Regions from separate parts of the Erwinia sp. HDF1-3R genome, predicted to be linked through region 4. Evidence: predicted binding sites of a transcription regulator. Region 4 holds the regulator's gene; each other region holds the start of a gene.
The links. Region 4 encodes Fur, which represses iron uptake genes when iron is present. Its sites were predicted from a motif close to ATAATAATGAGAACNACTATCAA; they were not measured.
Positions count from the first base shown of each region.

Region 1: ftnA (non-heme ferritin) is a predicted target of Fur. The motif match lies at 4,789-4,811, and genes of this name have one in related genera.
Region 2: AAGR22_RS20705 (TonB-dependent siderophore receptor) is a predicted target of Fur. The motif match lies at 2,307-2,329, and genes of this name have one in related genera.
Region 3: efeU (iron uptake transporter permease EfeU) is a predicted target of Fur. The motif match lies at 1,116-1,138, and genes of this name have one in related genera.

Region 1 is NZ_CP155071.1:1,089,174-1,096,478, reverse strand. It holds partial or broken gene AAGR22_RS04910 (PTS sugar transporter subunit IIC) at 1-873, opposite strand, end outside; gene AAGR22_RS04905 (PTS sugar transporter subunit IIB) at 930-1,229, opposite strand; gene AAGR22_RS04900 (PTS sugar transporter subunit IIA) at 1,330-1,737, opposite strand; gene AAGR22_RS04895 (AAA family ATPase) at 1,998-2,582, opposite strand; gene AAGR22_RS04890 (tagatose-bisphosphate aldolase) at 2,575-3,519, opposite strand; gene AAGR22_RS04885 (sugar-binding domain-containing protein) at 3,779-4,678, shown strand; gene ftnA (non-heme ferritin) at 4,988-5,497, shown strand; gene AAGR22_RS04875 (phosphatase PAP2 family protein) at 5,593-6,861, opposite strand; gene AAGR22_RS04870 (oxalate decarboxylase family bicupin) at 7,032-7,305, opposite strand, start outside.
Region 2 is NZ_CP155071.1:4,544,384-4,551,688, forward strand. It holds gene AAGR22_RS20700 (ABC transporter substrate-binding protein) at 1-120, opposite strand, end outside; gene AAGR22_RS20705 (TonB-dependent siderophore receptor) at 140-2,215, opposite strand; gene AAGR22_RS20710 (LysR family transcriptional regulator) at 2,365-3,270, opposite strand; gene hpxD (molybdenum cofactor-independent xanthine hydroxylase subunit HpxD) at 3,416-4,444, shown strand; gene AAGR22_RS20720 (PDR/VanB family oxidoreductase) at 4,454-5,422, shown strand; gene AAGR22_RS20725 (helix-turn-helix transcriptional regulator) at 5,435-5,749, opposite strand; gene AAGR22_RS20730 (alkene reductase) at 5,764-6,888, opposite strand; gene traT (complement resistance protein TraT) at 7,156-7,305, shown strand, end outside.
Region 3 is NZ_CP155071.1:2,816,859-2,824,163, reverse strand. It holds gene efeU (iron uptake transporter permease EfeU) at 1,197-2,030, shown strand; gene efeO (iron uptake system protein EfeO) at 2,084-3,205, shown strand; gene efeB (iron uptake transporter deferrochelatase/peroxidase subunit) at 3,212-4,498, shown strand; gene phoH (phosphate starvation-inducible protein PhoH) at 4,949-5,737, shown strand; tRNA gene AAGR22_RS12865 (tRNA-Ser) at 5,797-5,884, opposite strand; tRNA gene AAGR22_RS12860 (tRNA-Ser) at 6,157-6,244, opposite strand; gene AAGR22_RS12855 (oligopeptide:H+ symporter) at 6,474-7,305, shown strand, end outside.
Region 4 is NZ_CP155071.1:1,588,052-1,595,356, forward strand. It holds gene glnS (glutamine--tRNA ligase) at 1-628, shown strand, start outside; gene AAGR22_RS07345 (OprD family outer membrane porin) at 1,258-2,661, shown strand; gene AAGR22_RS07350 (lipoprotein) at 2,713-2,922, shown strand; partial or broken gene AAGR22_RS07355 (beta-N-acetylhexosaminidase) at 2,922-5,573, shown strand; gene fur (ferric iron uptake transcriptional regulator) at 5,635-6,078, opposite strand; gene fldA (flavodoxin FldA) at 6,454-6,984, opposite strand; gene ybfE (LexA regulated protein) at 7,148-7,305, opposite strand, start outside.

The DNA of each region.
Region 1 (7,305 bases), 500 kb from region 4:
AATGCCGCGAAAGGCCGGGACAATTTCCGCCAGCAACAGGCGCACCCCGGCAAGCAGCACATAGACCCCGACCACAAACTGGATGGCCTGTAGAAAGGCATATACCAGGTAGTTTACGCCGTTCGACGAGAGGCCAACGACCTCTGGTCCGGCTGCAATTGCGGGTACCAGATAGATGGGGATCATCACCACCATCATTGACAGATAGGTGTCCTGTAAAAAGGAGAGCGCCTGCGGCAAGGCCAGATCCTCGGTGCTCTTTTCAGGGTTACCGACGACCTTTGCGACCCCCGCCTGAACGATGTAGCCAAGCGTACAGAAGTGCCCGAGCGCGAAGTCATCCCCCCCGGTAATTTTACGTACGATGGGTTGGGCAAGCGCAGGCATAAATACGGCCATCAGCCCGGCGAGCACACCGCCCAATACAATAAGTTCCACTCCGCGCAGTCCGCCCATATAGCCAATGACAGAACAGACGGTTGCCATCCACAGGGAAGCCTGCCCGGTTAGAAAGATATATTTAAAACGGCTGAAGCGCGCAATAGCGATATTAACAACAAAGGCAATCACCATAATAAGTGCCGTCTCACGCCCCAGGGTTTGTTGTGCAATACCGGCAATCGACCCAACGTCGGTGACCACACCCCGCATGTTGAAACCTTTCTGGAATATCTCCCCCAAAAAGGTTAACGTCGCGACAATAATATTCGCGCCAGACAGTAGCACCAGGAACCCCAGCAGCGTTTTGAGCGTGCCGGTAATAACCTGACCAGGACTTTTTTTCAGTGAAATAAGACCAATCATGGCGATAAGTGCGATTAATATTGATGCCTGACCCAGCACATCATGAACAATAAAGGTAAGGAAAGACATAAATAAATCCCCTGTTTACTTTCACGGCATACGGAAATTATTTTTTTAAAAAATCATTAGCTAAGAAAGCCCTTCTCTTTTAACACCGGCTCTAGCTTTAATTTTATTTCATTTTTATCCACCAGCCGCTTGAGATAAATAATTGTTGCACTGATGGTGTAATGCTGAAACTGAGTGCGGAAATTTTCGCCGGTCATAATAATATCGGCCCTTGAGGATGAGGCGCTTGAAATATCACAGTGCGACAGATCCGCATCCACACCGAGATCTTTAAGCGCGGCCTCAATACTCATTTCACAGGCAAAACTGCTGCCAAGTCCAGCCCCGCAGACTGCAAGAATAGATAACTTTTTCATTAGAAGTTCCTTGTAGTTTCGTCTTCAGTTTTTTTGCCGCTACCACCTAATGCGGATTCAATTATTATTTAAAGCTTACCTTTTATCTTTTAACGCCTGTTTAGAATTGACTAAGAATTTTCAGCACATCCTTTTTGCTCACGGCATTTCTCATTTTTTCTACGGTTTCCTCCTCGCAAAAAAGCTGTGACAGACTGGCTATCATCTCGATATGAGAATGACTGTCTTTCGCGGCCAGCGCAAAAATGACATAAACCGGATCGTTATCGGGACTATTAAAACTCACGCCTTCAGAAACGATTGCCAGTGAAAGCGCGGTGTTAATCACGCCTTCCTCCGGTCGGGCATGGGGCATGGCAATGCCCTCGCCCAGCACGTAGTAAGGCCCTATCTCCCGGTGCATCTCATAAATGGCGTTGAGGTAGCGGGGTTCCACTTCCCCCCTGGCAATCATCGGCTCTACGGCCAGCGCGACGGCCTGCTGCCAGTCGTCAACCCGCGTGAACATATTCAAATTGCTTTCATTAATCCAGTCAGTCAGCATCTTTTTTATACTCATATAATTAAGGAGTTATTTAATATACGGATCTGAAAAAATTAAAACCGTGATCCACTTACGCATTTACTCCTTGTAAATAAAACGGCATCGAATAGAGAATTACAAATTAAAAACACGACATCATGCTGGCAATTAAATGAAAACCAGGCGAATACATAAAGCAATTATGCTCAGAGGGGTTAATAGCCCTGATAAATAAAAATAATTAATTAATAACTTTTATTTAAGGCCTCCTTTGTCCAGCTAATGACATCATTGATGTCGATATCACCCATTTGATCCAGATTAAAAACGGGGCCTATTTTCATGGGGCCTGCCCATTCGGCCAGTGCGATAAGCTCGGGAATATATTCCGCGCCAGGATGACCGGGCAGCCGTTGGGCCAGACGCGAGGTATAACGCTGTGCGGCCAGCTCACCGGGGATCTGACACCAGATTTCTGCCAGCGCCGTTACCCCGGCTTCCTGCAAAAATTCCCGCAGGTGCTGTTCTGGCTGAAACCCAAACCAGGCATCGACAATAAAGGTGCAATCCGGCGGCGCTGACGCCACGATATGCCAAATCGCCTGATAGCTGGCAAGACCCAGACGACGGTTAAGCAGACGATCGACGTTTTCCAGCTGCTGCATAAACGGTTCTTTAATACCGTCCACGGAAAGAACCGGCCAGCCGGTGGCGTCGGCAAGTGCACGGGCGATGCTGCTTTTACCCGAGGCGGGAATACCGTTAACCATGACCACACGCTTACTGTGCGGGCTGCCGTCGTGGGCGTTCGCCAACTGCCGTTCAGACATGATTCACTGGCTCCTTTGTATTATCAGGAATGTGATCGCTCTCAGGGAAATACTGGCCAATCACCGCCTGGATTTCTTTCAGCCGGGGCACGGCTACGGTTTGCAGCTTATTTCGGGTTTCACTGCTGTCCAGCGAAATACAGTCTTTCCACAAGGCTCTGCCAGCGATTACGCCGGAAGCGCCATTGCTCATAGCATCGGCTACCTGTCCCAGAAAGGTACTGTGATCCACGCCGGCTGAGAGTACGGCCCAGGGCACGTCTCCGGCAAGACGGGTTATCGCAGCACAGGCCTGCGCCGATCCAGGGTAGGGGATTTTCAGCACTTTTGCGCCACATTTCAGCGAAATTTTCGTGCCTTCATAGATCAAAGAGGGAATACGACTCTTATACTCAGCCTCGCTTTCACCTTCAAGCGGATAAGTGAGGAACTCAACGACCAGCAGCAGATCTTCACGACTAAAATCTTCAATGCACTGGCGCAGGAGGGCAATATTGTGCTCGTTCGCGTCCGGACAATCGGCGCGTAGCCACACCATAATTTTTCCGCCATTGCCTCCCAGTTCGCGTACCCTTCGTGCCGTTATCCCCTCCACCAGCCGGGAGTTCCGGTAGCCTGCGGCGGTCGTATCCCAGCCGGAGGCGTCAAGGCCGATCAGTAACGCAGTATCGCGAGCAATAATCCCCTGATCCACCAGGTCGGGGACGGCACAGACCGGATCGACCAGTACGCACGACGCCTGACTGGCCAGACACTGCGTAATGTCGGCTTTGATACGCCCGAGCTGTCGTTCGGAAATGGCTTTCTGCTGGTCGGGGTCGGCGGTAAGCAGGCTGCGCATGGCGCCTCGCTGATCGCAGGCGATCACCAGCATGGCACCATTGCTGCCGCAGATTTGTTGATACCCTCTTAATTCTGACGTGGACATGTGGGACATTAAAAACTCCTTAGATGGTTTGGGTTTTACTACATGTTTACTGCCTCTTTAATCATTTTGACGCTGCAACAATCCTGAGGGGCTTATGCTGACGTGTGGCGTCCCATCAGGGTTTAGCCCGTTCAGCGCATTGCAATTTCACAGGGGTTGCGCAATAATTCTCCAATCGATGATCGGAGTGTAATACATTGCAGAAAGGAATTACAAGCTGAAAGAACCTCTTTTACAAGACGCCGCGACCACGCGAGCGATGATGCATATGGTGGCCAAACTGCACTATCAGTCCGATATGGCACAGGTCGATATTGCTAAGAAGCTGGGGGTGTCTACCGCCACCATTTCGCGCCTGCTGACGAAGGCAAAAGCAGCGGGGATCGTCAGGATTGAGGTTATCGAGTTGACCTCATCTGAGGATTTAACTGCCAGGCTGATTCAGGAGCTGGGCCTGAAGCGCGCCGCCGTGGTGGATGCGCCGCCCGCTAACGTACTGGGTTCGCTGAGTACGCCGCTGGCCGGTTTGCTGACGCAGGCCGGTGTGGTTGCCGGTTCGGTGGTCGGCATTGGCTGGGGACGTGCCGTGCGCGAGGTGACGCTGGCCGGACTGCCTCGCCTTCCCGGCGTGCTGACGGTTGCGCTGAACGGCGGGATGCAGCAGGCGGAAGCCCATTTTCAAATTAATGAATTTGTTCGCCAGGCGGCAGGACAGATGGGTGGGACGCCGCATTTTCTGCATGCGCCCTATATCTCTTCATCCTCCCTTCGTGACGCGTTTCTGCGCGACCCCGGCGTCCAGCAAATTACTTCACTGTGGGACAGGCTCGACGTCGCCATTGTCGGCGTAGGCCTTACCCACGCCCACCATCCGGCGGAAAGCTCCACGGCGACGCCGGACGAACAGGCGCTCAGTCAGGCGGCCGGGGATGTCCTGCGCCACTATGTGACTGAAAGCGGAGACATACTGCACTGGGAGGGGGAAACGCGGATGATCGCGGCCTCACCGGAGCAGCTGCGCAACACGCCGTTGTCGATTGGCGTCGCGGCCACGCCGGAGAAGGCTGCCGGGATTATCGGTGCCGTTCGCGCTAAAATGATTAACGCGCTGGTGACCGATGTCACTACGGCTCAGGCGATTCTTGACCGCCTGATCGCAGCCTCCTGATCCTGCCTGCTGACGAAGGGGGAAATACACTTTCTCCCTTTAAAATAAGCCGTTGCCCCTTTGCTGACATGGGTAACTGATATTATTTCCCCTCCAGGTTCGCAATAAGAATAATTATCAGACCCATTCACAAAATGGAATTATTCACAGCTGGGCGATAATAATTATCAGTTAACTATCATAAGGTTATCAATACTCCTAAAAAGGGTAAAAAATAAAACTAACGGTTTTTATTTCGGCAACACCCGTGCATAATGCGCTCAATTCACCTGTTACCGATTCACCCCCTCTTTTGCTAATGGAGCCACCATGCTGACTGCCGATATGACTGCAAAACTGAACGATCAGTTAAACCTTGAATTCTATTCTGCCAACCTCTATTTACAGATGAGCGCCTGGTCAGCCGATAAAGGATTTGAAGGCGCAGCCGCATTCCTGCGCGACCATTCAGTGGAAGAGATGCAGCATATGCAGCGCCTGTTCAACTATCTGAGCGATACCGGTGCCATGCCTGTGCTGGGCACTATCGTTGCCCCGCCGGTCACCTTCAACTCCCTGAATGATGTGCTGCAACAGGCTTACGAGCATGAGCAGCTGATCACCTCAAAAATTAACGAGCTGGTCCATGCCGCTATGACCACGCAGGACTACTCCACCTTCAACTTCCTGCAGTGGTATGTCTCCGAGCAGCACGAAGAAGAGAAGCTGTTTAAATCCGTTCTGGACAAGCTGGCGCTGGTGAGCGACAGCGGCGAAGGCCTGTTCTTTGTCGATAAAGATCTGATGAAAATGAGCAGCAGCAACGCGCCCCAGGCCTGATTTTTGCGGCGCGCCGTTGCGCGCGGCCGGTTAGCGGTATCGGTAGCGGTAAAAACCCACCTTGCGTGGGTTTTTGTTTTTCAGAAAGCCGGATATTACTGCGCCGCACTGACGGCATCGGGCAGGTTAAGCCGCTGCCAGAAGTTCTGTTCCGGCGTGGTTCCCGATAGCGGGTAGCCGCCAGCCAGCGCCGTTGAAACCATCAGCTGACGACGCTGAGCCGCGCTCAGGTGTGGCAGAGGCCCTTCCAGCAGCACTTCTGCACCCGCCGGCACCACAACGGGCGATGGCTTCACCCGCTCGCGTGGCAGGTTCCAGGTCATGCTGAAACGGTAAAACTGCCGCAGCGAGGGCTGAGTATATGGGTCGGCGGCCCCGGCCGGCTTTGCACAGATCGCAAGCGTGGTACCACACTCTTTTTCCAGCGCACTTCGCAGCTGCTGCTTTGCCTGCACGAAAAGCGCCTGATACGTCGCGTCGTTAAGATAATGCGCCACGTTGCGCTGGGCCACCATGCGTGAGCCAATCAGATCGATGGGATAATGTACGCCCAGCACCATTCGGGAATAGCTGTAGCGGGCAGCGCGATCCATCAGCGGCACAAAACGCTCCGGCAGCATCTCCCCCAACAGCAGGGCATCGGTATAGGCGGTATTGGTATGCCCGCTGGGATAAGACCCCTCACTCGCGCTATAGGGCTTATTGTCTTTCACTATCACCGTATCCGGCACAAGGTGAATGGTATTTCCGGGGATCAGAAACGGACGCGGATTGCCAAACTCTTTTTTCGCCGCACTGGTGCTGACCTCGCTGGCTTTAATAAGCGCAGCCGCCTTATTCAGCTCACCTTTTTTATAGGCGGAAAGAAAGGCCTGCCCCAGCTTCGGTCCCAGCGCATCGGCCAGAAAGAACAGGTGATCCTGCCCTTCTGCATCCACCAGCGCCTGATGGCGCAAACTGGCAGTTGCGTTGAGGTTAACCTCTTCAACCGTTTGCAGGCTGGCGGCGAGGGTACTTTTCGGCAGGGCGGGGAACGCGCTCAGTAGCACAATGCCCGCCTGCTGATTCTCCTTTTTCGCAAAGTCATAACCGCTTTCCTTCAGCCACGTTTTATCCGCCAGCGTTTTGCCCTGCTTTACCTTTTCAAGCTGGTCACGCGTGAGCGTGCTGGCGTCACCTTTTAGCGCCCCAATCAGCGATTGCTGGATAGCCGACTCAAGGGCGACAAACTGCGTATTTTCGCTGCCGGGGGTGGTCATATCGGCGATAGCACGCAGGTGGTCCAGGGTCAGGGTTGTCGTTTTGGCCTGGGTCAGCGGGCTGACCGCCAGGGCAACAGCCAGCAGTGAATAACGAATGCGCATTGCAGTTCCTTTTTTTAAGATGAGGGATACCTTGCCGCAGGCCAGGCTACTGCTAAAAGATGACAGAGGGATGACACACTGGAGGCAGAAACGATACGCGCCCACAATCAGCAGACGCAATTCGCCCCGGCATTCAGGCAGACGCGCAGCGCGCCTGCCTGTGGGCAAGCCTATTCCACGACGGGCTTTTTGGTTTTATCCAGCGCCTGCATAAAGGTGTCGTCCAGATGCAGATGCTGTTTTACCAGTGCCGGTGGGGTTGAAGCAAGCCACTGGTTAAGAGAAATATCCGCGTAGTAGCTGCTTTTGAACAGTTCGAGAAAGCGCAGCGGTTTCGTGCCGGTGTTTTCGACATAGTGGCCCATGGCGAACGGCACGTACCCAACATCCCCCGCCCGGAAATCATAGGTGCGGGCCTGGCCGGACGACGCAAAAACGCCCATT
Region 2 (7,305 bases), 1.8 Mb from region 4:
CACAATAATTCGCTGGGGATCGTCAGGGATGACCACGCTGCGCTGCAAAATATCGGTAATGGTTTTGGCCTGGGCCAGGCTGCTGATCAGCATCAGCAGCAGAAATAAACGTTTTCTCATTGCGCCCTCCGGAAAGCGATCAGAAATCTACCGATGCCTGCACATATACCACTCTCGGCTCGCCCTCGATCACCCGCAGGTTACCCGCGCTGGACTCGTAGTAGTGTTTGTTTAACAGGTTGTTGATATTCAGCTTGAGCTGGGTATGTTTACCCACCAGCCTGCTGTCCCAGGCGATAAACGCATCGGCCACGGTATAGTCCGGCATAGTAAAGCTGTTCTCAGGATCGCCCGCCCGGCTGCCGACGTAGCGGCCACCGCCGCCCACGCGAAGTTCCCCCGGTAGCCAGGAGAAGCGCATGGCGTGGCTGAGATAAAGGCTGCCCATATTGCGCGGCGCGTTGACCAGGCGGTTACCGACGTTTTCAGGATTAACGCCGTCCTCAACAATCTCGGTTTTGTCGTAGCTGTAGGTGGCAATCAGGTTCCAGTCCTCTGCCAGCTCGCCGTTGACCTCAAGCTCTGCCCCGGTTGAGCGCGCTTTAGGAATGTCACGCGTCACGCCGTTGATAAACACCGACATATCCTTTTCATCAATCCGGTACAGCGCCAGCGTGGCAGACAGCGCAGGCATGGCCTGCCACTTCGCGCCGACTTCCCACGTCGTACCTTTCTCGGTCGAGGCGACATTGCCGTTATCGTCCGTCTGGGTCGAGGGGGTAAAAGAGCGGCTGTAGCTGCCGTAAAGCGAAACGTCAGGCAGCACTTTATAGACCAGCCCCATCTGCGGTAAGAAGGCATCGCCGCGATCGTTAAGGGTGGTGACCGGGTTGTCAACGCCATGGCTGGCCGTCTGGGTGTAGCGCTGGAGGCGTCCGCCCAGCACCGCAATCCACTTATCAGTGAGGTGAATGCTGTCCTTCGCAAAAAGGGAGCGGCTGTAGAGGTTGGTGCGAATGTTGCTGACGGAATCCGCATAGGTGCTGCTGTTCAGCACCGGCTCCTCACCATAGACCGGATCGTACATATTGAAGGTTTTAGAAACTTTGCCCCGGTACGAGCGGGCTTTGTAGGTTTCGTTCTGCTCATAGTCCACCCCCAGCATCAGATCGTGCTGCCTGTTCCACAGGGTGGGGCTGCCGCCGATATCCCAGGACAGATAAGTGGTCTGGTGGTTAAAGCCGCGGTTGGCGTCGGCGCGACGGGAAACAATGCCGGTGGTGGTGTTAATCGCCGTCGCTCTGACCTCGTTACTGTCATAGCGGCGCTGCATCCAGGCATAGTTGAGGTGGGTGTCCCAGGTATCATCCAGTGCCCAGGCGTAGTTGACGTTCAGCCGCTTATTTTTCCCCCACGCGTGGTTGGCGCTGTCATCCAGCCGCTGGTTATAGGGTACGTTGACCGGTTTCTTGTTGATAAACGCGGTGCCGCGATCGTAGGGCACGTCATATTTATATTCAACATAGCTGATATTGAACGACGCTTTTTCGCCGAACCAGCTGAGTGAGGGCGCGACTAGCGTATGTTCATTAACGCCGAAGTTGCGCCAGTAATCTTCGCGCTGGCGCTCGGCGATCAGCCGAAAGGCAAAGCCGTTTCCCAGCGGGCCGGTAACGTCCACCCCGCCGGTCCCCCCGCCAAAGCTGCTGGTTTCCCCGCTGACGTGCGTGTTCCACTCATACTGCGGTTTTTTACTGACCAGGTTGATTACCCCGCCCGGATTAAGAATACCGTAGAGCAGCGAAGCCGACCCTTTTAACACTTCGACGCGATCGATGGTGGCGTCCATCGACAGCCCCTGATTACTGCGTACGCCGTCAAGAAAAATGGAGCCGTCGGAGTTCGCGCCGAAGCCGCGCTTAACGAAGCCATCCTCGGTGCCGCCAAGGGTGTTCCCCTGAGTGACGCCGCTGACAAACTTAACCGCGTCGTTGACGCTTTTGACCTGATAGTCCCTGATGACCTGCGGGGTGACCACGCTAACGGACTGCGGCGTTTCACTGCGTGGTGCAGCCGTGCGGGTGGCAGTGGTGGCGCTATCTTCCGCGTAGCTGCCGGTCTGGCTGGCGGCATCGGCGGTAACGGTTAGCGTAGGATCTTTGTTTTCTTCCGCGACCGCGACTCCGCTGCAGGGCAGCGCAGTCAGCACGATCATACAGGAGGTCCCGGTGAGGCGATTAAAAGCAGAGCGAACCAATAAAAGTGATTTCATAAGATGAGTTACACAGGCGAACGTTATTTTTTGTTCGCGAATGGTAATCACTATCATTGGCATTATCAATTTAATTAACTGCGTGTATCCCCTCAAACTGCCATATTTTCAATCGCTGCGGCCATCTCTTTTATCGCCATCTGCGCCGCCCGGGAAAGCTGGCGTGAAGGGGCAATACAGAGAGCCAGCGTTAGCGGCCTGATATGCTTACCCTTCAGCGGAACAAAGCTGAGCTGACGATGCCTGACCTCCTCCAGCACGTCCAGCAGGCTGAGAACGCAGACGCTACCGCCTTGTTTGATGAGCGATTTTATCAGCCTGATATCATTGCAGACGATGGCATTTTCAGGCGCGAAGTTATGATAGCGATAGAGCGATCGGACCCGCTCATGCACCACCAGCGGTTCGCCAGGCAGAATATGCCTTTCGCCGCTCAGCTCGGCGGGGGAAAGCGCCTCGCGGTCTTTGAGTGGGTGGTCAGGCAGCATCACCACCCCCATCTCCAGCTCGGTAAAGGCAACCACCTCCAGCCCGCCCTGGCCCTGGGGATCGAGGATCAGCCCAAAATCAATTTCCGACTGCCGGATACGCTGGCTGATGGTCAGGCTGTCACCTACCGTCAGGTCCAGACTCAGCCCGCGGTGGGCTGATGCGATGTTCGCCAGGGCATCGGCCATGCAGCCTTCGTTAAGCGCCTGAATCATACCGATGCTCACATGCCCCCGCTTCAACCCTAAAATATCGTCAAAACGCTGGCGGGTGACGCGGAACTCCCGCTGCCAGCGCAGGATATTGTCATACAGCAGTTCCCCGGCGGTGGTCATCCTCAGCCCCTCGGGCAGGCGCTCGAAGAGCGGCGTACCAAAGGCGGCTTCCGCCTGGAGGATCTGTCGGTTGATCGCCGAAGCGGAAACGTGAAGTTTTTCCGCGGCCTTTCTGAGGCTGCCGCTTTTAGCCACTTCGGCAAAGTAGATAGCAAAGCGAGAAAATGGGCTCATAGCCGCTCCTGTAAACTTTTTTGCAACACCATAGTGAATATTTGCTGATGGATTGCAACACCCTTATCCGCACAGAATGAACTGACAATAACACCGTCAGCCAACGTCGCCGACATACTGTGAGCCACCGACAGGAAAATGCACTATGAACCCAACGCCTCCCGCACACTGTACGTTTGAGCCAGATGACTGGCTGCGCCTTGCCCGCCACTGGCATCCCGTCGCGCGCACCTGCGACGTCAGCGCCGCCCCGACCAAAGCGGTGCTGCTGGATGAGCAGCTGGTGCTTTACCGCGTGAAAGGCCAGGTTGTGGCGGCCAGGGACGTCTGCCCGCACCGTGGCGTGCCCCTGACGCTGGGTTTCAGTGACGAGGAGGGAATTATCTGCCCTTATCACGGGCTGCGCTTTGGTGAAAATGGCCGCTGTAATCGCATCCCGTCCAGCCCCGATCAGCCGATACCGGCCAAACTCAACCTCACCCCCTACGCGGTGGAAGAGCGTTACGGGCTGATCTGGGTCTGCCTGGCGCCCGAAGAGGGCAGCCCGGCCCCACTACCGGAGATGCCCCACTGGCTCGACGACGGTTTTCAGCAGATCACCTGCCCACCGTTCGACGTAGAGGGTTTTGCCGGGCGGCAGGTGGAGGGGTTTCTCGACGTGGCGCACTTTGCATGGATCCATACCGACACCTTTGCCGACCCCAACAATCAGGTGGTGCCAGCCTATAACCCGGTTGAAACGGCGCACGGTTTTACGGTCGATTACTGGAGCACGGTGGGTAACTATCCGGCCAGCTCCGACTTTCGCGCCCCGGAGGGGTTTAGCTGGCTGCGGCACTTTGAGATGCACCTGCCCTTCACCGCCACGCTGACCATCCATTTCCCTGGCGAAGCGCGGCTGGTGATTATGAACGCCGCCTCGCCGGTTTCGGCACGTAAAACGCGCATGTTTGCGCCGATCGCCCGCAATTTCGATCTGCATATTCCCGTTGAGGAGGTTCACGCCTTTAATCATCGCGTCTTTGAAGAGGACCGGCTGATGGTGGAAACGCAGCGTCCCGAGCGCCTGCCGCTCGACCTGACGCTTGAGGCCCATATTCCTGCCGATCGCAGCTCCATTGCCTACCGTCGTGGGCTGAAAAAGATGGGGTTTGGTGAATTCTTTCTGGTCTGAGGGGAAGCAATAATGAACAGGCTACGGGTTGTCGTCGATGCACTCATCCGTCAGGGACGCAATAACCTGGCGGTCCACCTCGTCGCAGAAGACGGTCAGCCGCTGCCGGAGTGGCAGCCAGGCGCACATATCGATCTGCACCTGGATAACGGCCTTACCCGTCAGTATTCGCTGACCGGCCCAGGGCGCGGCGAGCGAGGCTATGTGATCTGCGTGGCCCGCGAAAGCCACTCCCGTGGGGGATCCCGCTATATTCACGACAGTTTGCGGCCCGGACAGGTGGTCACCGTCTCCCCGCCGAGAAACGTCTTCCCCCTGGCGGCGGGCGGTGAGGCTATCCTTGTCGCGGCGGGAATAGGTATCACGCCGCTTTTCGCCATGGTCGAAGCGCTTGAGGCTTCTGCCACGCCATTTGTGCTGCATTACTACGTGCGTGAGAAGCACAACGCGGCCTTCGTGCGCGAGCTAAGCCGCACGTTCCGCCATGGCCGCTGCCATATCTGGTACAGCAGCGAGGGTCATAGCCCACGCGGGCATCTGCCGCCGGAGCTGTTATCGGCTGACGGGGATCGGCATCTCTACCTCTGCGGGCCGGAAGGGTTTATGGATCATATGCGCCGTGTTGCGGCTGAACAGGGCTGGCCTGAGTCGCGTATGCATTCGGAGGCCTTTCTTCCTCCCTCTCTGCCCGCCGCGGAACGCCCTGACGATGCCTTTACCGTCACGCTCGCCAGCACCGGCCAGTGCTGGCCGGTTTCCGCCGACAAGAGCATCGCCTGCGTGCTACAGGAAAATGGCGTTAACGTGCCGCTCTCCTGCGAAATGGGGATGTGCGGCGCCTGTCTGACCGGCGTCATTGCCGGCGCTGTCGATCACCGTGATACGGTGCAGTCGACAGAGGAAAAGGCCGCGCCGGTTCAGCAAATTGCCCTCTGCTGCTCGCGCAGCCATTCGCCGAACCTTATTCTGGACCTGTAGAATCATGGGGTATCACAGGCCGTTGAGGAAATCTTTTATTGACTCGCGGAGTTCAAGAATGCGCGGTTCGCAGCGGCGAAAGTAGGTCCATTTGCCTACTTTTATCGCCTCCAGCAGCCCGGCCTCCTGCAATACCTTGAGGCAAAGCGAGGTGGCGGGCTGAGAAAGCCCCGCCTTGTCCTGGATAAGACTGGCACACACACCGTACCGATCGTAGTCGTAAAGCTGGCTGTAACCGGCAAAGGCTTCCGCCGGGTTTTGCAGCCATTTCAGTACTGCCATACGCGTTGGGTTAGCCAACAGTTTCATGGCATTTTCAGGTGACATGCAGCCTCACATCGTCAGGAAGGATAAACCGGGTAGTCAGTATATCCTTTACGCGTACCGCCATACAGGGATGCGGCATCAACCGGGTTCAACGGGTGGGCCTGTTTAAACCGCGCCGGGAGATCCGGGTTGGCGATAAAGGTTCGACCGAAACCAAACAGATCGCCCCAGCCGTTCTCCAGCACGCGTTCCGCCTTCTGCTGGGTGTAGCGTCCTGAATACATAATCGGCCCCTGAAAAGCGTCGCGTAGCGCAACGCGGAAGCTCTCCGGCAGCTCCGGGCTGTTGTCCCAGTCGGCTTCGGCAATCGAGAGATAGCCCGTTTCAAGCTGGCTGAGCATCCGGGCGGCGCTGATATAGGTGCTGTGCGGATCGCTCTCCACCAGGCCCAGATACACCCGCTCTTCATCGGTACTGGTAAACAGCGGCGCAAAGCGTACGCCGACGCGCTGGCTGCCGAACACGTCGCTGACCGCAATAATTACCTCTTTTAGAAAGCGCAGGCGGTTTTCCAGTGAGCCGCCGTATTCATCCGTACGGAAATTACTGTGTTCGGAGATGAACTGATTAATCAGGTAACCATTTGCCGAGTGCAGCTCCACGCCGTCAAAGCCCGCTTCCTTCGCGTTTTCAGCGGCCTTGCGGTAGAGCTGGACGATCTCTTTTACCTCGGCGGTGGACAGCTCGCGCGGCGTGGAGGGCGCGGTCAGCATCCCTTCGCCCGGCCCGGTTTCGATAAAGACGCGCACGCCGGTCGCAGCAACGGCAGAGGGTGCTACCGGGGGCTGCTGATCGGGCTGTAGCTGATTATGGGAGACCCGGCCTACGTGCCAGAGCTGGCAAAAAATCACGCCGCCTTCCTGATGCACCGCCTCTGTCACCTTTTTCCAGCCGTTAATTTGCGCTGCGCTGTGAATACCAGGGGTCCAGGCATAGCCCTGCCCGCGCGGCTCGATCTGCGTCCCTTCGGTGATCATAAACCCGGCGCTGGCCCGCTGGCGATAGTAGTCCACCATCATCGCTCCGGGGATATTGCCCGGCTGCTCGCTGCGACAGCGGGTTAACGGTGGCAGTGCTATGCGGTTGCGTAAGGTGAATCCACCAAGCTGTAGGGGGCTGAAGAGTGTGGTCTGGGTCATAACGTTAAGCGTTCCATTGGGGAAGAATGCGGCCATTATATTTATAAATTTAAATATGTAAATGCATTAAATGTCCTGGATGCCCTAAATGCCCTGGACAGCTAAAAGATCGGAATCCGTTAAAAAGCGTTAAGTATCCCGTCCTTCGGCCGATAACCCTTCCGTCATACAGCCGGAGGGGGAAATTATCTCCTCCCTGCCTGATAACTCACTGACTCTGTAGTATTTCGGGGCGTGCATGCCCCGTTTTTTACAAGGATTTTTTAGATGAAAAACCAAAAAAAACTGGTGGTGGCTCTGGTCGCTTCCTGTCTCGTGCTCTCCGGCTGTAGCGCCATGGGTACCGCCATCAAAAAGCGTAACCTTGAGGTAAAGACGCAGATGAGCCAAACCGTCTGGCTTGAACCCTCTTCGGAT
Region 3 (7,305 bases), 1.2 Mb from region 4:
TGGCCCATCCGGGTCTTCCTCTCTACGCTCAGCGCTGCGGATTGCCTGTCACCGGGCCCCACCCGCCTGCTCTTTTTGCATTGTGCTGGCTGCGGTTAAGGGCGGTGTCGGAGATTCCCGGAAACTCTTCGTCAGGTATGAATGCGTACAGGAAATATGCAATGACCAAAATAGTTGGGATATGAAGAAAATCAGAAGACTGAGAGTGCACAGTTTATTGTGACTGGTTTTTTCGTGGTGCAGATAAATGACCTAAATAGCGGCACCAAAAACTAAATCGAAAAGTGAGCTGAATCCTGCCCGAGAGCAAACCTTAACGGGGATAGGCTCAGAAATCTGCGGACAGATAAACGGTTTTACCGGAGCAGCTCAGCAGCCCGCGGACAGATAAACGGTTTTACTGGAAGCAGCTCAGCAGCCCGCGGACAGATAAACGGTTTTACTGGAAGCAGCTCAGCAGCCCGCGGACAGATAAACGGTTTTACTGGAAGCAGCTTAGCAGTCCGCGGACAGATAAACGGTTTACTCAAAGCGGCCCAGAAGCCTGAGAGGTGGATAATCCCTGCGGGTGACGGGCATTCCGCAGCGCTGCGGCGAAGACGGAAGGCCAGGCGAGGGCAGCAGGGATGCTGCACTCAGGGAGCGGCGGGCAGGGATGCCCGCTCGCGACCGGGCCGTCCGGCCTGGAGCCGGAGCCAAAGGCACCAGGCAAAGCCTGGCGCGAGGACGCCCGGCACCCGCAGGGATTATCCACCGGCACAGCAAATAGTGCAGCCCGGCACCCGCAGGGATTATCCACCGGCACAGCAAATAGTGCAGCCCGGCACCCGCAGGGATTATCCACCGGCACAGTAAATAGTGCAGCCCGGCACCCGCAGGGATTGTCCACCGGCACAGCAAATAGTGCAGCCCGGCAGCCGCTGGGATTAGCCACCGACACAGCAGATAGTGCAGCCCGGCACCCGCTGGGACTATCCACCGGCTCGTCAGGCATCGTACCCCGACAACAACTATCCGAAAAATTCACTGACTGCCATAAGAGATATCACCCACTGGTACTCAATGCTTCCAGGCAAAACGTGAAAATAGCCGGACGGCCTCTTGTTTTTTCTTGCACGATAATGATAATCGGTATCGTTTCGATTTACGTTTCTTTACTGGAACTGAATTTATTTTTCGCACCTGAGGGCGTTTGCATGTTTGTACCCTTTCTGATCATGTTACGTGAAGGACTTGAAGCCGCGCTCATTGTCAGCCTTATCGCCAGCTACCTGAAGCGTACTCAAAGAAGTCAATGGTTTGGTGCCATGTGGGCCGGGGTGTTTGTTGCCGCTGCGCTCTGCCTGGGCGTAGGCTACTTTATCAACGAAACCACCGGTGAATTCCCGCAAAAACAGCAGGAAATGTTTGAAGGCATCGTGGCGGTCATCGCCGTCTTCGTCCTCACATGGATGGTATTCTGGATGCGTAAAGTCTCCCGCAATGTAAAAGCCGAACTGGAACAGGCGGTGGATAACGCGCTGCAAAAAGGAAACAGCAGCGGCTGGGCACTGATATTTATGGTCTTCCTCGCAGTCGCCCGCGAAGGCCTGGAATCGGTCTTCTTCCTGCTGGCAGCTTTCCAGCAGGATGTCGGCATCGCTCCGCCGCTGGGGGCCATGCTGGGCCTGGCGACCGCCGTTGTGCTGGGAATGCTCATCTACTGGGGCGGAGTACGCCTCAACCTGGGCGCTTTCTTCAAATGGACCAGCCTGTTTATTCTGTTCGTGGCCGCCGGGCTGGCGGCAGGAGCTATTCGCGCTTTCCATGAAGCGGGCCTGTGGGATCATTTCCAGGATATTGCATTCAACATGAGCAACCAGCTTTCTACCAGCAGCCTCATCGGTACGCTGCTTGAAGGCGTCTTTGGCTATCAGGAATCTCCCAGCGTCAGTGAAGTGGCGGTCTGGTGGATTTATCTCCTGCCTGCGCTGCTGCTGTTCTTTATGCCAGTGCGTACGCAGGCCGAAACATTACGTACAGCCCGATAGATTTTTTTTCTGGCCCGTATCACGGGCACCTTCACTTTTTACAGGGATTGACTATGACACTCCGTATTCGCCAACATGCGCTGAGCGCTGCGCTCCTTAGCCTGATCTCTGCGTCCAGTGCGACGATGGCCGCAGATATTCCTCAGGTTCACATCACCGTTAACGACAAACAGTGCGATCCGATGACCGTCACCGTTAACGCTGGTAAGACCCAGTTCATTATTCAGAACCACAGCCAGAAAGGACTGGAGTGGGAGATCCTCAAAGGGGTAATGGTGGTCGAAGAGCGCGAGAACATCGCACCTGGCTTTACGCAAAAGCTCACCGCCAACCTTGAAGCAGGTGAATATGATATGACCTGCGGCCTGCTGAGCAATGCCAAAGGCAAGCTGATTGTGAAGGGCAGTAAGCCCTCGGACGGTAAGCCGGATGTGATGCAGCTTGTCGGGCCGATTGCCTCTTATAAAGCCTATGTCACCCGTGAGATCGCCGAGCTGGTGACCGGCACTAAAGCGTTTACCGATGCGGTAAAAGCTGGAGATGTGGCGAAAGCGAAGGCGCTCTATGCGCCAACCCGTCGCCACTATGAGCGCATCGAACCCATTGCAGAGCTGTTCTCCGATCTGGATGGCAGAATTGACGCCCGCGAAGACGATTACGAGAAAAAAGCAGCAGACCCTAAATTTACCGGCTTCCACCGTCTGGAGAAGGCGCTTTTCGGCGACAACAGCACCAAAGGCATGGATACCTATGCTGACCAGCTCTATAACGATACGCTAGACCTTCAAAAACGCGTGGATGAACTGGCTTTCCCACCGAGCAAAGTGGTGGGCGGTGCGGCGGGTCTGATTGAAGAAGTGGCATCCAGCAAAATCTCCGGTGAAGAAGATCGCTACAGCCGCACCGACCTGTGGGACTTCCAGGCGAACGTCGATGGCGCTCAGAAAATCGTTAACCTCCTGCGACCTGCGCTGGAAAAAGCCGATCCGGCTCTGCTGACAAAGGTTGATGCTAACTTCAGCAAAGTGGATGCGATACTCGTTAAGTACCGCACCAAAGATGGCTATGAGAGTTACGATAAGCTCACCACCGCTGACCGTAACGCCATGAAAGGCCCCATCACCACGCTGGCGGAAGACCTGTCGAAGCTGCGTGGTACGCTGGGTCTGGATTAATCCGCAATGGCAAGCAAACCTGTTGACGACGCGGCGCTGCCGTCGCGTCGTCGTTTACTGAAAGGAATGGGGCTGCTCGGCGGCGCGTTTGCGGTGGGGGGCGGCTGCCCGGTACAGGGCGCTTCCGGGGAAAAATCATTTTCGCCGGGCGCGCTGTCGCCCAATGTCCGGCTGGAGGCGCAGCCTTTTTTCGGTCCGCATCAGGCAGGCGTGGTTACCCCCCAGCAGGCGTCGATGATGCTGGTCGCCTTTGACGTACTGGCAGGCGACAGGGACGATCTGACTCGCCTGTTCAGGCTGCTGACGGACCGCATCGCTTTCTTAACGCAGGGAGGTGAGGCACCCCAGGTGACCAATCCACGTCTGCCGCCGCTGGATTCGGGTATTCTCGGCGATCGCATCTATCCGGATAACCTGACTATCACCGTATCGGTTGGGCATTCGCTGTTTGATGAGCGCTATGGCCTGCAGGCGCATAAGCCGCTTAAGCTCCAGCCGATGACGCGTTTTCCAAACGACGCGCTTGATGCCAGTTTGTGTCATGGTGATCTGCTGCTGCAAATCTGTGCGAATACCAATGACACGGTTATTCATGCGCTGCGGGATATTATCAAACACTCACCGGATCTGCTCAGCGTTCGCTGGCGTCGGGAAGGCTTTATCTCCGATCATGCTGCGCGTAGCAGGGGGAAAGAGACGCCAGTCAACCTGCTTGGCTTTAAAGATGGCACCGCCAACCCGGATACGGCAGATTCAGGTCTGATGGATTCTGTGGTGTGGGTGACAAAAGAGCAGGGCGAGCCAGCGTGGGCAGTGGGCGGCAGCTATCAGGTTGCCCGCATTATCCCCTTTCACGTTGAGTTCTGGGATCGCACCCCGCTGCGCGAGCAGGAGACGATTTTTGGCCGGGTTAAGCACAGTGGCGCGCCGCTCGGCATGCAGCATGAGCGCGACGTGCCGGATTATGCCAGCGATCCGGAGGGGAATATCACCCCGCTGGATGCGCATATTCGTCTTGCCAATCCCCGCACGCCTGCCACGCAAAGCAGCCTGATGCTGCGACGGGGTTACAGCTATTCGCTGGGCGTTTCGCTGGCCGGTCAGCTGGAGATGGGGCTGCTGTTCGTCTGCTATCAACACGATCTGGAGAAAGGCTTTCTCACCGTACAGAACCGGCTTAACGGCGAAGCGCTGGAGGAATATATTAAGCCCGCGGGCGGGGGATACTTCTTTGTTCTGCCGGGCGTGGAGGACCGCCAGCACTACCTGGGGCAGGGATTACTGAGCACCTGACGCCTTTGCCACCTGCCAGCGTATCCGGCGGGTGGTCTCTTTTCCTCACAATGATAATGATTGTTGCATTAGTTGTTAAAAAAGATGTTGAATCCGTCCGTGATCTGTTGCACCTTAATTAAGCGGTACACAAGGGTGTTGTCTGAATCATCACGGAGATCGCGAATGGTAAAGTCCTGTCACCGATACAAGCGTCACAGCCATACCGTTATCGCTTTCCCCTGCGAAGGTGGTTCAACCTCAACGATCTATCCTCTTCTCATTCACGCATCAAAGGCCAACGTGCCGTCTTCGCTCCACAACGATGTCCGGCTTAGCGCATGCTCTGCTTTGCATCATATCCAGCGGCCTTTCAAGGCTTACAAGGAAGCCACTAAAACCTCTAAAGCGTTCACGTAATCGCATCTGACATTCTGATGCGGGAGATGAAACCAACTGTAAGGTGCCACTATGGGAAGACAGAAAGCAGTGATCAAAGCGCGCCGTGAAGCTAAACGCGTACTGCGTAGCGATTCGCGCAGTCACCGTCAGCGCGAGGAAGAGTCGGTCACCTCGCTGGTGCAAATGGGTGGGCTGGACGCAATTGGCATGGCGCGAGATACCCGCGACCATTCGCCGATTGAAGCCCGAAATGAGGCTCAGGCGCACTATCTTAAAGCCATAGAAAGCAAGCAGCTGATCTTCGCCACCGGCGAAGCGGGCTGCGGTAAAACCTGGATAAGCGCCGCCAAAGCGGCAGAGGCCCTGATCCACAAGGATGTAGACAGGATTATCGTTACGCGACCGGTGTTGCAGGCAGATGAAGATTTGGGTTTCCTGCCGGGTGACATTGCTGAGAAATTCGCCCCTTACTTCCGGCCCGTCTATGACGTTCTGGTTAAACGTCTCGGTTCTTCCTTTATGCAGTATTGCCTGCGGCCCGAAATCGGCAAGGTGGAGATAGCCCCCTTTGCCTATATGCGCGGACGCACCTTTGAAAATGCCGTGGTGATCCTCGATGAGGCGCAGAACGTCACCGCCGCCCAAATGAAAATGTTCCTGACGCGCCTCGGGGAAAACGTGACCGTCATCGTCAACGGCGATATTACCCAGTGTGATTTGCCGTCCCATGTGCAGTCTGGCCTGAGCGATGCGCTGTCCCGCTTTGTGGAGGACGAGATGATTGGCGTGATACGTTTTGGTAAAGAGGATTGCGTGCGCTCGCAGCTGTGCCAGCGTACGCTGGTGGCCTACGGCTAAACGGCTATAAGCAGACAACAAAAAAGCCTGAGCTTTCGCTCAGGCTTTCTCATTTAATGTGGCGGTGAGAGAGGGGTTCGAACCCTCGATACGTTGCCGTATACACACTTTCCAGGCGTGCTCCTTCAGCCACTCGGACACCTCACCGTATTTTTTTACTGCCTTGCCCCAGAGGGCAACGGGGCGCTACTATAGGGAGTCACGCCCCGCCGGTCAAGAAGAATTTTTCCCTTTTATTCTATCTGCTTAAGCCGCAGGCGCGCTATCCGCCAGGCGCCTGTTTACCAACCGGAAATTATTTTAAGCGCTGCTGCGGCAACTGACTGTACGGCGTGATTTATCCCGCCCGGAAGTCGGCAGCGGTTATCTGGCAGGCAACAAAAAAGCCTGAGCTTTCGCTCAGGCTTTCTCATTTAATATGGCGGTGAGAGAGGGGTTCGAACCCTCGATACGTTGCCGTATACACACTTTCCAGGCGTGCTCCTTCAGCCACTCGGACACCTCACCGTATTTTTGCTGGCACACTGTGCCTGGGCGCTAATGTAGGTAAAAGCCGGGGCAGGGTCAACTCCCTTTGTGAAATTTCCCGTTCGTTTAGTCAGTTTTACAGCATGTTGCTGCTTAAACAGGCAAATAGCCGGATAAATCATGAAAAGTCCGCATCCATAAAGGTAATTATGCGGCGCTCTGTGCATAATGATGCACTTTTCTGCATCAGATAATCATGAGGGCTGTTGTGAATACCGCTGCTAAATATACTGATACCGCCGCCATTCGTGGCACCGGGGCGCTGTTCTTTATTCAGATCTTCGCCACCCTCGGCTTTGCCGTGCTCTATTCGACCCTGGTGCTCTACGCCACCAAACGTCTGGGATTTAGCGAAGGGCAGGCCAACGCCATGATGGGCGTTTTTGGCGCTTTCAACTACGGGCTGCACCTGTTCGGGGGCTATCTTGGCGGACGCTTCCTCAGCAACCGTATTCTCTTTGTGCTGGGTATGCTGCTTCAGGTTATCGGCTGTTGGGTGCTCGCCGGGCAAACCGCAGAAGGGCTGTACTGGGGGCTGGCGATGTTTCTTACCGGCAGCGGCCTGAACGTTACCTGCATTAATATGATGCTTACCCAGCGTTTTAAACCTGAGGATAACCGCCGCGAGACCGCTTTTCTCTGGAACTATGCCGGGATGAATCTCGGCTTCTTTCTGGGCTTTACCGGCGCAGGTTACTTCCAGCTGAGCGAGCATTATCATTCGCTGTTCCTGTTCGCCACCCTCGGCAATATGGTCGCCATCGTCATTTCGCTGCTGTGCTGGAAAATATTGGCGGATATTGACACGCCGCTGCTGCACGTCAGTAAAAGCCAGTTCAGGCTGCGGATGGTGGGAGGAGCGGTCATCCTGGCGGTGCTGGTGCCACTGGTGCGGCTGATGCTAACCCACGCCAGCTTTACCGGCTCTTTTGTCATCGGGCTGGGGGTAATTATTTTCCTGCTGCTGGCTTTTACCACTCTGCGCCACAGGCCGCGCGAGGAGCAGCGTAAAATGACGGCCTGGCTGATTCTGGCGCTGG
Region 4 (7,305 bases):
GCTTGATCCGGTGAAGTTGGTGATTGAAAACCTGCCAGCTAATCACGAAGAGATCCTCACCATGCCTAATCATCCGAATAAGCCGGAAATGGGAACGCGTGAGGTGCCGTTCAGCCGCGAAATTTACATTGACCGCGCTGACTTCCGTGAAGAGGCTAACAAGCAGTATAAGCGTCTGGTACTGGGCAAAGAAGTGCGCCTGCGCAATGCGTACGTTATCCGGGCTGAGCGCGTGGCGAAGGATGAAGCGGGTAACATCACCTGCCTGTTCTGTACCTGCGATACCGACACACTGAGTAAAGATCCCGCTGATGGCCGCAAGGTGAAAGGCGTTATCCACTGGGTGTCGGCTGAGCATGCGCTGCCCGCCGAGTTCCGCCTTTACGATCGTCTTTTCAGCGTGGCTAATCCGGCAGCGGCAGAGGACTTCCTGACCACCATCAATTCTGAGTCGCTGGTGATTCGTTCAGGATTTGTGGAACGCAGCCTGTCGGGTGCACAGGCAGAAAGCCCGTATCAGTTTGAGCGTGAAGGCTACTTCTGTGCCGACCGCACTTCAGGCGCAAACGGGCTGGTGTTTAACCGTACCGTGGGTCTGCGTGACACCTGGGCGAAGGCGGGAGAGTAATCTTTCGCCCTGTGCGGGTAAGCGCTGTGCGCTGAAATAACCCTGTGGGTTTAGAATTGGCCGGGGGGAATCCCCTGGCTGATTCTTGCAGCAAAATGGATTACCGGCGGGTTTACATCGTGAGTTGCACTTACCATTACATTCCACTTACCATTACATTCCACTTCCCATTACGTTCCACTTCCCATTGCGTTCCACTCCCCCTGACGCTCCACTTCATCGCATTTTGCACCTCAATCGAGTAAACCCACTATAAGGCGATCGGCAGGTGCTTATCAGTGAGACAGCATACCTTTTATTCGCTATCCCGATTCCCGCCAGGAAAAATAATTGCGGGGTGAATTGCGTATCCGCTTTTGCTTAATCAGATAAGCGCGGCACAAAGCATTACAGCCTGCTGTTAATTAATTCCGTAATGATTAAATTAGCCTTTATTATTCCAATAATAGCCAGAGCAGCCGATATTATGTGTCGCCGATCATACTTTGGCAGCTGGCTTTATTTATATATTGATAATTCGCGTCGCGAAAAATATCATTCATACAGCATCTGAAGGGTGCCTTTCTTTATAAGAAATATTATTTTTACTGTTTCAGGATTGTTAAATTTACAATGAGAGGGATTTCTCAATGCATATCTCTGACCCGGCGCGTCGTGCGCTGACGCTATCCGTTGCCATTATTTCTACTCTCTCCACGCTTTCGATAAGTCCTCAGGCCAGCGCCACGGGATTTATCGAGGATTCTACCCTGAGTGGTGGGGTTTATTACTGGCAGCGACATCGAGAAAGAAAAGATCTTAACCCCGACAGCGATAAATACGGTAACTATCAACAAAACCTCCATCACTCGACATTCAACGGCAGCCTGGATTTTTCATCCGGCTATCTGGCTGATTTTATTGGTCTCGATCTGGCCGCCTTTGGCGCGCTGGAGATGTCAGGCAAGGGGCCTGCCGCACCCAACGAAATAGGCTTTAGCGACGCGAAAACGCGCTGGGATGAAAAGTGGGGCGGGGATAAAAACGGCGCGTCAATATATAAAGCGGCGTTAAAGTTTAAGCAGGGTGATTACTGGCTACGTGCTGGCTATTTACAGCCCACCGGCCAGACGCTGATGGCATCGCACTGGAGTTTTTTACCCGGCACTTATCGTGGCGCTGAAGTTGGCTTTAATCGTGATTTCGATGACGCGGGTGCGCTCTCGATGTCATGGATGTGGAGCGACCGATATAAAGCCCCCTGGTATAGAAATACCTATCATTTTCGGCAGGCAGACGGGAAAACGCCCGTTCGCTATCTGCATTCAATCGGCATGAAATATGATTTCAAAAATCAGCTGGTGCTGGAAGCTGCATTCGGGCAGGCCGCGGATTATATGGATCAGTACTTTACTAAAGTCTCTTATGATTTTCCGGTTGCCGGGAATAATCTGAGAACCAGCTGGCAGTTTTATGGCGCAAAAGATAAGGCGCACGGCGGCGTTGCGAACGTTAATGATGTGTATGACGGCCTGGCCTGGCTACAGGCGCTGACGCTGGGGTATACCCTGGGAGCCTTTGATTTCAGACTGGAAGGCACCTGGGTGAAGGCCGAAGGGAATCAGGGATTTTTCCTGCAACGGATGACGCCAGGCTATGCCACGTCGAACGGGCGGCTGGACGTGTGGTGGGATTCACGCTCTGACTTTAATGCTAACGGTGAAAAAGCCCTGTTTGCCGGGGTGAGCTGGGATCTAACCAACTGGTCGCTCCCCGGATGGAGCCTTGGCACCTCCCGTGCCTGGGGATGGGATGCCAAACCTGCCAGCAGCCCGGCCTGGGATCGCCACGCCCGCCTGAAAGAATCAGCCTGGAATCTCGATCTGATGCACACCGTGCAGGCGGGCTGGGCCAAAGGCACGTTGTACAAACTGCACTATACCCGCTACGACAACCACTCCTCGCTGCCCAGCTTCAGTGGGGGATACGGCAATATCTTCCAGGATGAGCAGGACGTGAAATTTATAGTCATCGCACCATTCACTATTTTTTAACCATTCCGCAGGCGGGGCAGAGGCCCCGCCAGAAAACCACGGAGGGGTGAAATGAAAAAAATATTACTGCTCATCGCCAGCGTGCTGGTGTTAGCCGCCTGCTCGTCAGGCCCTGCGCCACGCCCTGAGCGCATTCCGGCGCGGGACTATCAGCATTGTCTTGATGCAGAGCAGATGGGCGGCGGCGATGAGGTTCAGGATCGCTGTGGCAGGCTGTCTGAAGAGATTGAACATAAAAACCAGAAGGAACAGGTGAAATAATGAAAATGTACAAAAGTGCGATCGCGGCGGCGCTGATATCAGCGCTCGGCAGCACGGGTGTGCTGGCGGATCAGCAACTGGTCGACAGGATCAGTCAGTTTGGCGTTAAGTATAAGGTGACCGATAACCTTGCTGCCCAGAATGGCGTGGACTGCGCCGCGCTGGGCGCTGACTGGGTTTCCTGCAACCGGGCCACCCTCACCTTAACCAACCCAGGCGGGGCCATTAACAGTAAAGACTGGGCCATTTACATGTCCAACGTGCATAAAACGCTTAAGGTCGATAGCGATCAGTTTCGCATGGTGCACGTCGTCGGCGACCTGACCCGGCTTGAGCCGACGGACAAATTCACCGGCTTTGCCGCCGGTGCATCGGTCGATATTCCGATTATCAATGAGTACTGGCAGTTGTTTATCACCGACGTGATGCCACGCTGGTATGTTACCTCCAGCAACGCCAGCCCAAAAATCATCGCCATAACGGATACGGAAGAGCTGTCCCGCTTCGTCGAGCCTTTTGGCGATCAATGGCGGCGCACGCCGGATGACAAAAACGTGCTGATGAACGCGGCCAGCCGCTTTGCTAAAAATAGCGACGTGGCCACGCTCCCGGCGCAAACTCTGCGCGGGCATATTGTACCTACGCCGATGAGCGTGGAGATCTACAGTGGGGACGCCGACCTGTCATCGGGCGTGAGGTTCGATTTCGCCACGTTATCGGCCGATCAGGCCGATGCACTGCGTCAGCGTTTCAGTTTACTGGGCGTTCAGGAACGGGCTAATGGCTATACCATCAAGACCCGGATTGCTGCCAGCGCGCTGGGGAAACAGCAGTCCATCCCGGGCGGCTATCAGCTAACCATTGGCGAAGCCCTGGCGGAGGTGACCGGCTTCGATCAGCGCGGCGTGATGAATGGCGTACAGTCGATCCTGTCGCTGATCCCCGCTGACGGCCTCAAAATTGCGACGCTGAAAGCAGCCGATGCACCGCGTTTCCCTTATCGTGGAGTATTCCTCGATGTTGCCCGTAATTTTCATAGCAAAGAGGCGATTTTACGGCTGCTGGATCAGATGGCGGCCTGGAAGCTGAACGTCTTTCACTTCCATCTTTCTGACGATGAAGCCTGGCGTATTGAGATCCCCGGTTTGCCAGAGCTGACCGATGTAGGTAGTAAGCGCTGCCACGATCTCAGCGAGAAAACCTGCCTGCTGCCACAGCTGGGATCGGGGCCTTTCAGTAATAATAACGGCTCCGGGCATTTCAGCCGCCAGGACTATATTGATATCGTCAAATACGCAGGGGCCCGGGGTATTGAGGTGATCCCGGAAATTGATATGCCTGCGCATGCCCGGGCGGCGGTGGTGTCGATGGAGGCACGCTATGCCCGCCTGATGGCCGGGGGGAAACAGGCCGACGCGGAGGCATACCGGCTGGTGGATCCCACCGACGACTCCAATACCACCTCCGTCCAGCTTTACGATCGTACCAGCTATCTCAATCCCTGCCTGACATCCTCGCTGCGCTTTACCGACAAGGTGATTAGTGAAATCCAGGCGATGCATCTGGCGGCGGGAAAGCCAATGAAGGCCTGGCATTTTGGCGGTGATGAAGCGAAAAATATTCGTCTTGGCGCAGGCTATACCGATGAGAAGAAGCCCGAAGAAGGTAAAGGCAGGCTGGATATGCGCAAGGAAGATAAACCCTAGGCAAAATCCTCCGTCTGTCAGGCGATGATCAAAGCGGGAAAAATAACTGACCTTGATCACCTCCCGAGCTATTTTGCGCGGGAAGTTAGCAGGCAGGTCAATGCGCACGGCATAGAGAAAATGCAGGCGTGGCAGGACGGCCTGAAGGATGCTGAAAATGCGGGTGCCTTCGCCACGAAGCGTGTGGCGGTGAATTTCTGGGATACGCTTTACTGGGGAGGGTATGACAGCGCTAACGACTGGGCCAACAAGGGCTACGAGGTGATCGTCTCCAACCCGGACTACGTCTATCTCGATTTCCCCAATGAAGTGAATCCGCTTGAGCGGGGTTACTATTGGGGAACCCGTTTCAGCGACGAGCGCAAAATGTTCAGCTTTGTGCCGGATAACCTGCCGCAGAATGCAGAAATGTCGTTTGATCGCGACGGGAAAACCTTTACGGCTAAATCCGACAAGCCCTGGCCTGGTGCAACCGGACTCTCTGCCCAGCTGTGGAGCGAGACGGTACGCACTGACGGACAGATGGAATATATGATGTTTCCGCGTCTGCTGGCCGTGGCGGAGCGAGCATGGCACCGCGCGGGCTGGGAGCAGGATTACCAGCCAGGAAAAGCCTTTACCCGGGGCGAGACGCATTTTGTCGATAGTAAGACTCAGCTGAAAGAGTGGCAGCGTTTTGCCAACCTGCTGGGTCAACGCGAGCTGTCGAAGCTGGATCGCCGGGGAATTGAGTACCGCATCCCGGTACCGGGCGCGCGTATTATTGGCGGAATGCTGGAGGCGAATATCGCGCTGCCTGGCATCGCCATTGAGTACAGCGTTGATGCAGGCAAAAGCTGGCAGCGCTATGAGGCCACGGCCAAACCGCAGGTTGAGGAGGGCAACGTCCTGGTGCGCGCGGTCAGCGCCGACGGCAAACGCTACAGCAGGGTGGAGGAAGTCTGAAAAAAGCGTAAAAAAAAGCCGGTGGTGATCACCGGTTTTTTATGTTGAGCAACGCGGAAGATTATTTGTCGTGAAGCGTTTCGTCTTCACGGCAGTCACCTGTGGTGCAGTGGCCGTAAAGATAAAGACTGTGGTTGCTGAGTTTAATACCGTGGCGGGTAGCGATATCACGCTGACGTGTCTCGATAGACTCATCGCTGAATTCAATCACTTTTCCGCAGTCCAGACAGATCAGGTGGTCGTGATGCTGCTGCTGAGTCAGTTCGAATACGGACTTGCCGCCTTCAAAGTTATGACGCGTTACAATCCCGGCATCATCAAACTGGTTGAGTACGCGGTAGACCGTTGCCAGCCCAATCTCTTCGCCCATATCAATCAGGCGTTTATATAAATCTTCCGCACTGACGTGATGGCTCTCTGGTACCTGAAGCACTTCCAGAATTTTCAGTCGGGGAAGCGTGACTTTCAGGCCGGCCTTCTTTAATGCGGTATTGTTGTCAGTCATGCGGATATTGTCCTGTTACTTTGCTAGTCACTAAGTGGCTGAAAAGCCTTAAACATCGGTCGACGCAGAAAGCTAGGTGCGTCTCATTATAGAACTGATACTTCAAAATGGAAACCACGAGTGGGATGCGCAACCGCTGTGGGATGTAAAGTTGAGAACCCGATACGTCCAGGAAAGCAAACGCCCAATAAAAACGGGATTAACATTTTGCTCAGCACTCTTATCGCTCGTTGAGCGAGGAACGCTGAATAAGTGAGGTGACCGATGGCGATATTTTACAGATTTGCAGATGAAAATTACAAAGATGTACCTATTACTTCTACAGGTAAAACCACTGGCCCGATATGAGACAACGCCCACATCAGGCCGCTGCACTCAGGCTTCAAGAATCTCTTTCAGCTGCAGCTCGTCAAAAATCTGTTTAACCCATTGCTCGGTACGTTGCTGGGTCAACTCAGGCTGACGGTCTTCGTCGATGGCCAGACCGAGGAAATGGTTGTCATCCGCCAGCCCTTTAGAGGCCTCGAAATGGTAACCCGCCGTTGGCCAGTGCCCGACAATCACCGCGCCCCTGGGCTCAATGATGTCGCGGATGGTGCCCATGGCATCGCAGAAGTACTCGGCATAATCTTCCTGATCGCCACAGCCAAACAGCGCCACCAGCTTGCCGTTGAAGTCGATCTCTTCCAGGGTCGGAAAGAAGTCGTCCCAGTCGCACTGCGCTTCGCCATAGTACCAGGTGGGAATACCCAGCAGCAAAATATCAAAGGCTTCAAGATCTTCTTTGCTGCTTTTAGCGATATCGTGAACGTCAGCAACGTCTGTGCCAAGCTGCTTTTGAATCACTTTTGCAAGATTTTCGGTATTGCCCGTATCGCTGCCAAAGAAAATGCCTACGATTGCCATGAGTTTAATAACCTCTTGAAACTTAATGATATGAGATGGCTAACTTAAAAAAGATAACGGCAATGATAGCAGACAGCCACAGGGGGATAAACGAGTAATCCTCCTGCTTTTGTCGCATTGTGCTGTGCCCTCAGCTGTCCCTTACTGCGAGATAACCACCGCTTCAGGGGTTCTGGCTGGCTAACTGCGCCATCACCATCTCTTCAATCAGCTCGCTGCGGCTCATATTACGCTGGTCAGCAAGGTGATTAAGGGCATCAACCGCATCGCTATTGATTTTCAGCTCGACGCGCTTAAGCCCGCGCACTTTATCACGCTTAA